Fodinicurvata sp. EGI_FJ10296: one gene and its partner. The main gene of each other region encodes a partner of the protein of the gene in region 2 in a complex. Links are inferred from orthologs where the notes say so. Each region holds a gene or a part of one and is shown on either strand. Other genes may lie near its edges.

The links. The genes of interacting proteins can lie anywhere in the genome.
Region 1: the proteins of secA (region 2) and secY are in contact, whole or in part, in a crystal structure (PDB 3DIN), measured with the Thermotoga maritima proteins. The link is inferred for Fodinicurvata sp. EGI_FJ10296 from one-to-one orthologs. Residues at the interface, in WP_004082002.1 of Thermotoga maritima: Glu261, Ala262, Arg263, Lys300, Ala301, Arg302, Thr303, Ile304, Ile305, Leu323, Tyr324, Asp325, Pro326, Val329, Ser330, Tyr333, Ile336, Lys340, Phe345, Val349, Glu363, Phe364, Tyr374, Ser375, Gly376, Gly377, Glu393, Ile395, Thr482, Ser483; in WP_004081795.1 of Thermotoga maritima: Glu108, Gly109, Glu110, Glu111, Ala236, Glu237, Arg238, Arg239, Ile240, Thr241, Ile242, Gln243, Tyr244, Ala245, Arg246, Arg247, Val248, Thr249, Gly250, Arg251, Arg252, Val253, Tyr254, Gly256, Ala257, Ser258, Thr259, Tyr260, Leu261, Pro262.

What each region holds. Positions count from the first base shown.
Region 1 is NZ_JBFCVL010000007.1:112,060-115,731, forward strand. The notes cover bases 1-2,948. They hold secY (preprotein translocase subunit SecY), read right to left. Parts: upstream 2,174-2,948; coding sequence 827-2,173; downstream 1-826. Other genes in these bases: ABZ728_RS16335 (adenylate kinase), read right to left, coding at 168-827; rplO (50S ribosomal protein L15), read right to left, coding at 2,259-2,753; rpmD (50S ribosomal protein L30), read right to left, coding at 2,779-2,948. Outside these bases: more of rpmD, read right to left, coding at 2,949-2,976; rpsE (30S ribosomal protein S5), read right to left, coding at 2,969-3,550; rplR (50S ribosomal protein L18), read right to left, coding at 3,566-3,672. UniProt on the Escherichia coli protein: The central subunit of the protein translocation channel SecYEG. Consists of two halves formed by TMs 1-5 and 6-10.
Region 2 is NZ_JBFCVL010000002.1:517,877-522,686, forward strand. What follows is about bases 1-3,361. They hold secA (preprotein translocase subunit SecA), read left to right. Parts: upstream 1-395; coding sequence 396-3,161; downstream 3,162-3,361. Also shown: ABZ728_RS05795 (AbrB family transcriptional regulator), read left to right, coding at 3,529-4,602; ABZ728_RS05800 (outer membrane beta-barrel protein), read right to left, coding at 4,625-4,810. UniProt on the Escherichia coli protein: Required for protein export, interacts with the SecYEG preprotein conducting channel.

The sequences.
Region 1 (3,672 bases), on a different replicon or contig from region 2:
GGGGCGCAGGCGGGGCCTAATGGCGCCCATTCCTCCACACCCGGGCCCGAGAAGTTGGCGGAGTATAGCGGCACTCTGCGGCGAGTCAACCATACCAATCGCGACGCTGTTCGGAGCCCTATGGTCAATGAATAACAACCCGCAATCGTTACATATCGTCACCGACGTTAAGCAAGTTTCTCCTGAGGGAGGCAGGCGACGATCTGCGAGAACACCTCGTCCATCGAAGCCATGCCATCTACCGCCTTGAGAAGTCCTCGCTCTTGATAATAGGGAAGAATGGGTGCCGTCTGATCATGAAAGAGCTGAAGCCGTGCTCGAACGGTCTCTTCGGTATCGTCTGCTCGACGATCGAACTTCGTACCGCCACAAACGTCACAAACGCCTTCGACCTTGGGGCGATGGAAGAAATCATTGTAGCCCGCGCCGCAGGAAGCGCAGGTAAACCGGCCAATGACCCGTTTCACGAGGGCTTCATCATCCACAGCCATTTGAATCACGGCATCCAACATCAGCCCTTTGCGGGCCAACATTGCATCGAGACTTTCCGCCTGCGCAACGGTCCGCGGAAAACCGTCAAGGATAAACCCGTTGCGACAATCCGGCTGGTCGATTCGATCGGCAATCATCCTGACCATGATTTCATCAGAAACCAGTTCGCCAGCATCCATAACCGCCTTGGCCTTCAGGCCAACCTCGGTTCCTTCGCGGACGGCCGAACGCAACATGTCGCCGGTCGATAACTGCTTTAAGCCAAAAGCCGTTTCGAGCCGTTTAGCCTGCGTTCCCTTGCCCGCTCCAGGTGGGCCCAGAAGGATAAGGTTCATTAGCGTCTCCCTCGTAACTTCGCCTTCTTGATCAGACCCTCATACTGATGCGCCATCAAGTGCGAATGAATCTGCGCGACAGTGTCCATCGTCACAGTGACGATAATCAAGAGGCTTGTTCCTCCAAAATAAAACGGTATCGAATATTGCGAGATCAAAATTTCCGGAAGGAGGCATACCAAAGCAAGATACAGCGCTCCAACCGTCGTCAGTCTCGTCAACACATAATCGATATAAGCGGCGGTATTTTTGCCCGGTCGGATCCCGGGGATAAACCCTCCATACTTTCGAAGGTTCTCCGCGGTTTCTTCGGGATTGAAGACAATGGCCGTATAAAAGAAGCAGAAGAAAATGATCAGCGCCATGTACAGGGCTATGAACAACGGCTGACCGTGCTCCAGAGACGCAGCGATCGGCTGGACCCAGCCGCCGGCCGCATCGGCGCCCGAAAAGCCAATCAGCGTCGCCGGTAACAGCAGGAGCGCCGACGCGAAAATCGGCGGAATGACGCCTGCAGTATTCAGTTTCAGCGGCAGATGGCTGCTTTCACCGCCAAACATCCGGTTGCCAACCTGCCGCTTCGGATACTGGACAATCAGACGTCGCTGTGCGCGTTCCATGAACACAATGAACGTAATAACAGCCACAACCATCACCAGCATGAACATTATGAACAGCGTGGACAGCGCACCGGTACGGCCAAGCTCCAGCGTACTCACCAGTGCTCTCGGCAACTCCGCGACGATCCCGGCAAAGATGATAAGCGAGATGCCGTTTCCAACACCTCGGCTGGTGATCTGCTCACCCAGCCACATCAGGAAGACGGTACCCCCGACAATGGTAATGACCGTCGTAAGACGGAAATACCATCCGGGATCGATCACGGCCGACGCCCCTGTTGCGGCCCCCATTCCTTCCATACCGACCGCCAGGCCATATGCCTGAACCGTCGCCAGCGCCACAGTCCCGTACCGGGTGTACTGGTTGATCTTCTTCCGACCGCTTTCACCCTCCTTCTTGAGCTGCTCGAGCGTCGGGTTCACGGCAGTCATCAATTGCATAATAATGGATGCAGAAATATACGGCATAATATTAAGTGCAAAGATCGACATCCGCCCCAGCGCGCCACCGGCAAACATGTCGAGCATGCCCAGAATGCCGCCCGCTTGAGCGCTGAAGAGCTGATCCAGAGCGACCGGATCGATTCCGGGTATCGGCACATAGGTCCCGAAGCGGTATATGATCAACACGCCTAGCGTGAACCATATCCTCTTTTTGAGTTCGGTTGCCTTTGCAATGGCACCGAAGTTCAAATTGGACGCCAACTGTTCAGCGGCTGATGCCATGATGACCTCTAGTCCTTAACGCGGCAAGGCCGGAACACGAACGATCCGGCCTTGCCAATTCCAACCGTTGCCAGGTTCGACACCGTCACTCGGCAACTGAATCGATTTTCTTCGACACAGCAGTGACAGTTACCGCACCACCCGCCTTCTCGACGGCTTCGATGGCGCCTTTGGAAGCACCGTCCGCCGAAATGGTAATCTTGCTTGTAACTTCACCTTTCGCCAGCAGACGAAAAGCAACTTCCTTCGGGCGAAGAAGTCCGGCGGCCTGAAGAGCTTCGACGTCCACGGTCTTTGAAGCGTCGAGTCGACCTGCATCCAGCGCTTTTTGAATCGAGCCCAGATTAACGATCGGATACCGGCGGGAAAAATTCGCATTGTTGAAGCCGCGTTTCGGCAGACGCCTGTAGATCGGCATCTGGCCGCCTTCGAAGCCGCTCATTGCGACACCGGACCGCGACTTTTGTCCCTTGACGCCACGCCCGCCGGTCTTGCCCTTGCCGGAACCGATACCTCGGCCGACGCGGATCCGGTCACGAGTAGCACCCGGATTGTCCCGGAGTTCGTTCAACTTTACCATTTTCAGTCTCCTGTCGCCGATCCGCTTAAATAGCGGATTCGACTCGCACCAAGTGCTTCACCTTTTCGATCATCCCTCGAACCGCCGGCGTATCTTCCAGTTCACGGGTTCTCTGCAACTTATTGAGGCCGAGACCGATCAAGGTTTCGCGCTGATCCTTGCGCCTGCCAATCGGGCTACCGGTCTGCGTCACCACCACGGTGCCGACGGATTTATCACCCATTGCTCGCCTCCGCAGCAACAGCATCGCCGCCTGGTTGCGGCTCCCGCTTGCCGATGATTTCACTGACCCGCTTGCTACGGCGAGCCGCTACCATTCGAGGGCCCTCAATCGCTTTAAGCGCCTCGAAAGTGGCCTTTATCATGTTGTGCGGGTTAGACGATCCAAGTGATTTCGCAACGACATCGTGAACGCCGAGCGCTTCGAAGATCGCACGCATCGGCCCACCCGCGATCACGCCGGTGCCCTGTGGCGCCGATCGAAGAACGACGTCTCCGGCACCAAACTGCCCCACCATATCATGGTGGAGTGTCCTGCCCTCGCGCAGCGGGACGCGAATCATGCTGCGCTTCGCCTGTTCGGTCGCCTTGCGGATGGCCTCCGGTACTTCCCGGGCCTTGCCCGATCCGTACCCGACGCGACCGCGCCCGTCACCGGCGACAACCAGAGCAGCGAAACCAAATCTGCGACCGCCCTTGACCACCTTTGCCACGCGATTGATGTGCACCAGCTTTTCGATGAGCTCGGCATCATCACGGTCGCGGGAATCTCTGTCTTGTCTTGGGTTGCGTGCCATGCGCCCAAGCCCTCCCTAAAAGTCCAGACCGGCGTCGCGCGCGGCATCTGCCAGCGCCTTCACCCGGCCGTGATAAATGTAACCGCCTCGGTCAAAAACAACCTGCTTGACGCCCGCCGCCG
Region 2 (4,810 bases):
GCCACAGGAGCCCAGTTCGCATTTGACAGACCGGAAAGTTACTGCGCGAGGCCCCGGGTCTGCAGCGCGTCACTCCCGTGCCGCGCTGCGCCCGGGGCGATCAGGAGGGAGGAGGCGCTGCACGGACGATCTGTGAATCGCGCAGGTAGCGATCTGAGACTGGACCGACAACATCGAATGGCCGATTGGCACATGGGTGCGTTTGCATTATGGTGCCGCAACCTTGTCGCGGGTCTTCGCCGTCGACCATATGCGCCACGACAACAGCGCGGCGGCATTCGCCGGTCGGCACAAGGGAACAGCGGCCGCTTCGGCGCGTATTGAAACGCGGCGGAGGGGCACTTACGTCTGCTAGGCTTTAAGCGGTGATAGCGCCGCAATACTCCGAGGGTTGCATGTTCGGTGGGATTGTCCATAAATTCTTCGGCTCCGCCAACGATCGCGTCGTCAAGAGCTTGCAGAAGGATGTCGCGCGCATAAACGCGCTCGAACCATCCATGGAAGCGATGAGCGACGAGGCGCTGAAGGACCAGACACGGCTCTTCCGGGAGCGTTTGGATAAAGGCGAAACGCTGGACGATCTGCTTCCCGAGGCGTTCGCCACGGCGCGGGAAGCATCGAAGCGTGCGCTCGGATTGCGTCCGTTCGACGTCCAGCTCGTCGGCGCGATGGTGCTCCATCAGGGCAAGATCTCCGAGATGAAGACGGGCGAGGGCAAGACCCTCGTCGCCGTGCTGGCCGTCTATCTGAACGCCCTGACGGAAAAAGGCGTCCACGTCATCACGGTGAACGACTATCTGGCCAGCAGGGACAGCGACTGGATGGGCCGGATCTACGGTTTCCTGGGGCTTTCGACCGGCTGCATCGTCCACGGCCTCAGCGACGAAGAGCGCCGGGCCGCCTATGCGGCCGACGTCACCTATGGAACCAACAACGAGTTCGGCTTCGATTATCTGCGCGACAACATGAAGTTCCGGCTTGAGGAAATGGTCCAACGGTCGTTCAATTTCGCCATCGTCGACGAGGTCGACAGCATTCTCATCGACGAAGCCCGGACGCCGCTCATCATATCGGGCCCGGCACAGGACACTTCCAATCTCTATGTCGCAATCGACAAACTGATCCCGTCCCTGGGCGAAGGCGATTACGAGATCGACGAAAAATCGCGCACGGTGAACCTTACCGAAGAAGGTCAGGAGAACGTCGAACGCCTCGCCGAGGAGGCCGGCTTGCTCAGTCCCGGCGGTCTTTACGATATCGGCAACGTGAACGTCGTCCACCACGTCAATCAGGCCCTGCGCGCGCACCGGCTGTTCCAGCGCGACAAGGATTATGTCGTCAAGGACGACAAGGTCATCATCGTCGACGAATTCACCGGCCGCATGATGGAAGGCCGCCGCTTCTCCGAGGGCCTGCACCAGGCGCTGGAAGCCAAGGAAGGCGCCCAGATTCAGCGCGAGAATCAGACGCTCGCCTCGGTGACTTTCCAGAACTTCTTCCGCATGTATCCCAAGCTCGCCGGCATGACCGGCACCGCCATGACGGAAGCGTCCGAATTCGGCGAAATCTACGGCCTCGAAGTCGTGGAGATTCCGACCAATGTGCCGGTACGGCGCAACGACGAGGATGACGAGGTCTACCGGACCCTCGACGAGAAGAACAAGGCGATCATCGAGACCATCGCCGATGCCCATCAGCGCGGACAGCCGGTGCTGGTCGGAACGGTGTCAATCGAGAAGTCCGAGCAACTGGCTGCCGCGCTGCAGAAGCACGAGGTGCCACACAATGTCCTCAATGCCCGCTTCCACGAGCAGGAAGCCTATATCATTGCACAGGCGGGCCGGCCCGGCACGGTGACCATCGCGACCAACATGGCCGGGCGCGGTACCGACATTCAGCTCGGCGGCAATCTGGATATGCGCATCGCCCAGGAAGCGGCGACCCTGATCGACGAGACGGCCCGCAACGCCAAGACCGAAGAAATCAAGGCCGAGATCGCCGAAGCCCGCCAACAGGTGCTCGATGCGGGTGGTCTCTTCGTTGTTGGAACCGAACGCCACGAAAGCCGGCGGATCGACAACCAGCTTCGCGGCCGTGCCGGCCGTCAGGGTGACCCGGGGCGTTCGCGCTTTTTCCTGTCACTGGAAGACGACCTGATGCGGATTTTCGCATCGGACAAGCTTGACGGCATGCTGCGCCGACTCGGTCTCCAGGAGGGTGAGGCGATCGTCCACCCCTGGATCAACAAGGCACTGGAAAAGGCGCAGTCCAAGGTCGAAGCCCGCAACTTCGACATCCGCAAGAACCTGCTGAAATTCGACAACGTCATGAACGATCAGCGGCGTGTGGTCTATGATCAGCGGCGCGAGATCATGCAGGAGACCGACGCCAAGGCGACCGTGGATGCCATGCGGCACGAGGTCATCCAGGACATGGTGCGCAAGGCGATTCCGCCCAACACCTACGCGGAACGCTGGAATATCGAGCAGCTCGGCGAAGACATTCGCCGCGTTCTGGCGCTTGATCTGCCGGTGACGGAATGGGCGGCGGAAGAAGGCATCGCCGAAGAGGAAATCGAGGACCGCGTCCGGGAAGCGTCCGACAAGAAAATGGCCGACAAGGAAGAGGCCTACGGCGCGGAAATCATGCGCATGGCCGAGAAAAGCCTGCTTTTGCAGATTCTCGACCAGACATGGAAAGACCACCTGCTACAGTTGGACTACCTTCGCCAGGGCATTTCACTGCGCGCCTATGCGCAAAGGGACCCTTTGCGGGAATATCAGACCGAAGCTTTCGAGATGTTCCATGCGATGCTGGCGCAGCTTCGCGAGTCAGTTACGCGTGTTCTCAGCCATGTCGAACTGCGCGTCGGCAAGCCGGACGATGCCATTCCGCAGCGGCCGCGCCAGCCGATGCAGGAGACCCGCACCGACCCCGCCATGGCCGGCGGCATTCCGGGACCGGGCGAAGCCGACCAGGCCGCCGCGCGTGCGGCGGGCGCCGCTGGCGCTGGTGCTGCAGCAGCCGGCGGTTCCGCGTCGGGCGGACAGGCCGCATTCGACGCCGAAGATCCGGCGACATGGGGCAAGGTTGCCCGCAATGCCCCCTGCCCTTGCGGATCGGGAAAGAAATACAAGCACTGTCACGGGGCAGTCGACTGACCTCGAAGCACTATCGGCGCCCTTGAATTTCCGACCCCGGATGCGCCGCGGTCGCGCTTCGCGCGCAGGAAGTTGCCGAGCGCAATCCCGGGCGCGTCACTACGTGCCGCGCTCGGGAATTGGCGAGGGCGGAGACGGCAAGGCGGCTCCCCAATTTCCCTTTACCGGACGAGATGCGGCACGGAGTGTCGCTTCGAAGATCCGGGGACAATACTATCAACGTTCACCCGGCTCGCGCGATGCGCCAGCGCATATTGCGGTCGTATTGCCGAGAATAGCTTGGTATACCATAGCATCCTGAACCGGACCGGCAGGCCATGAACGGCTGAACCGGTTCGACGGCCCACAGCCAAGGGGCATCCGGGATATGGATTATCGATACATTGTCCGCATGCTCGGCATATATGTCGGGGCGATCTGCGCGGGCTGGATTACCGCCGCGCTCAACGTGCCGCTGCCATGGATGATCGGGCCGATGGTGTTCGCATCGGCGCTCGGCTTGTCGGGCTTTTCCATTCGTGTACCGACGATAACGCGCCCGATCGGTCAGACGGTGGTTGCGGCGACCGTCGGCCTGTCCTTCACCCCGGTGGCGGTTGCGGCCATTGCCGACTGGATAGTCGCCATGATTGCCGTCGCCGTCCTGACCGTCGTCGCCGGATTTCTGGTTGCCGCCGTTCTGATGCGGCTGACCCGCATCGACGTGATTTCCGCCAGTTTGGCCACCATCCCGATCGGTCCGGTCGAAACTGCCAATCTGGCCGTCCGTCACGGCGTTGCGCCGGGGCCCGTCGCCTTCGCGCAAACGTTACGCATCATGCTGCTCGTGCTCCTGGTGCCGCCGGTGATCGTCGCTCTCGACGGCAGCGTTCAGGACCCGATGGCGACGCTGCGCGATGCCAACGTCGACCTGTTGGGCGGTCTGCTGCTGATAGCAGCCGCCACCGCCGGCGGATGGGTCGCCAAGCGTCTGAAAGTCTCCAATCCGTTCTTTCTTGGCCCGCTTGCCGGATCGGCATTGGCCGCGGCATTGTCACTTCCCGTTTCGGCGCTGCCTTTTGTCGTCCTATCGGCTGCACAGATCCTGTTGGGCGTATGGCTCGGCGCCATGTTCGACCGGACCCTTTTTTCGAAATCGAAGAGTTTCGTCCCGGCGGCGTTTCTGTCGACGTTCCTGCTGATCATAGCCTGCACCGCGATGGCCCTGGGCGTGAGCGCCCTGACCGGCATCAGCTGGACGACAATGGTGCTGGCAACCGCCCCTGGCAGCGTGACCGAGATGGCGCTGACCGCAAAGATACTGGAGGAAGGCGTCGCCCTGGTAACGGCGTTTCACCTGACCCGCATCTTCATCATCCTGCCCCTGGCACCATTCATCTTCTCGCTGACTGCCCGGGTGGCAGCGCACTATGGTTGGCTGCCGACGGTCAAGGCACCCTGACGCCGACGGACCGCTGCTCGTCCTAAAATGCGTAGCGCAGGGACGTCATCGCGGCGTGGCTGGCGAGATGAGCTTCGGTGGCGTCGATGTCGATGGTCACATCGAATGTTTCCCGAACGACGTTCAGCGGACCGGGATCGGTCTGAACCCGTCCATAGTCGCTGTACCGGTACGAAACGTCCAGGACGAGCGACTCGGCAAGTCGCAC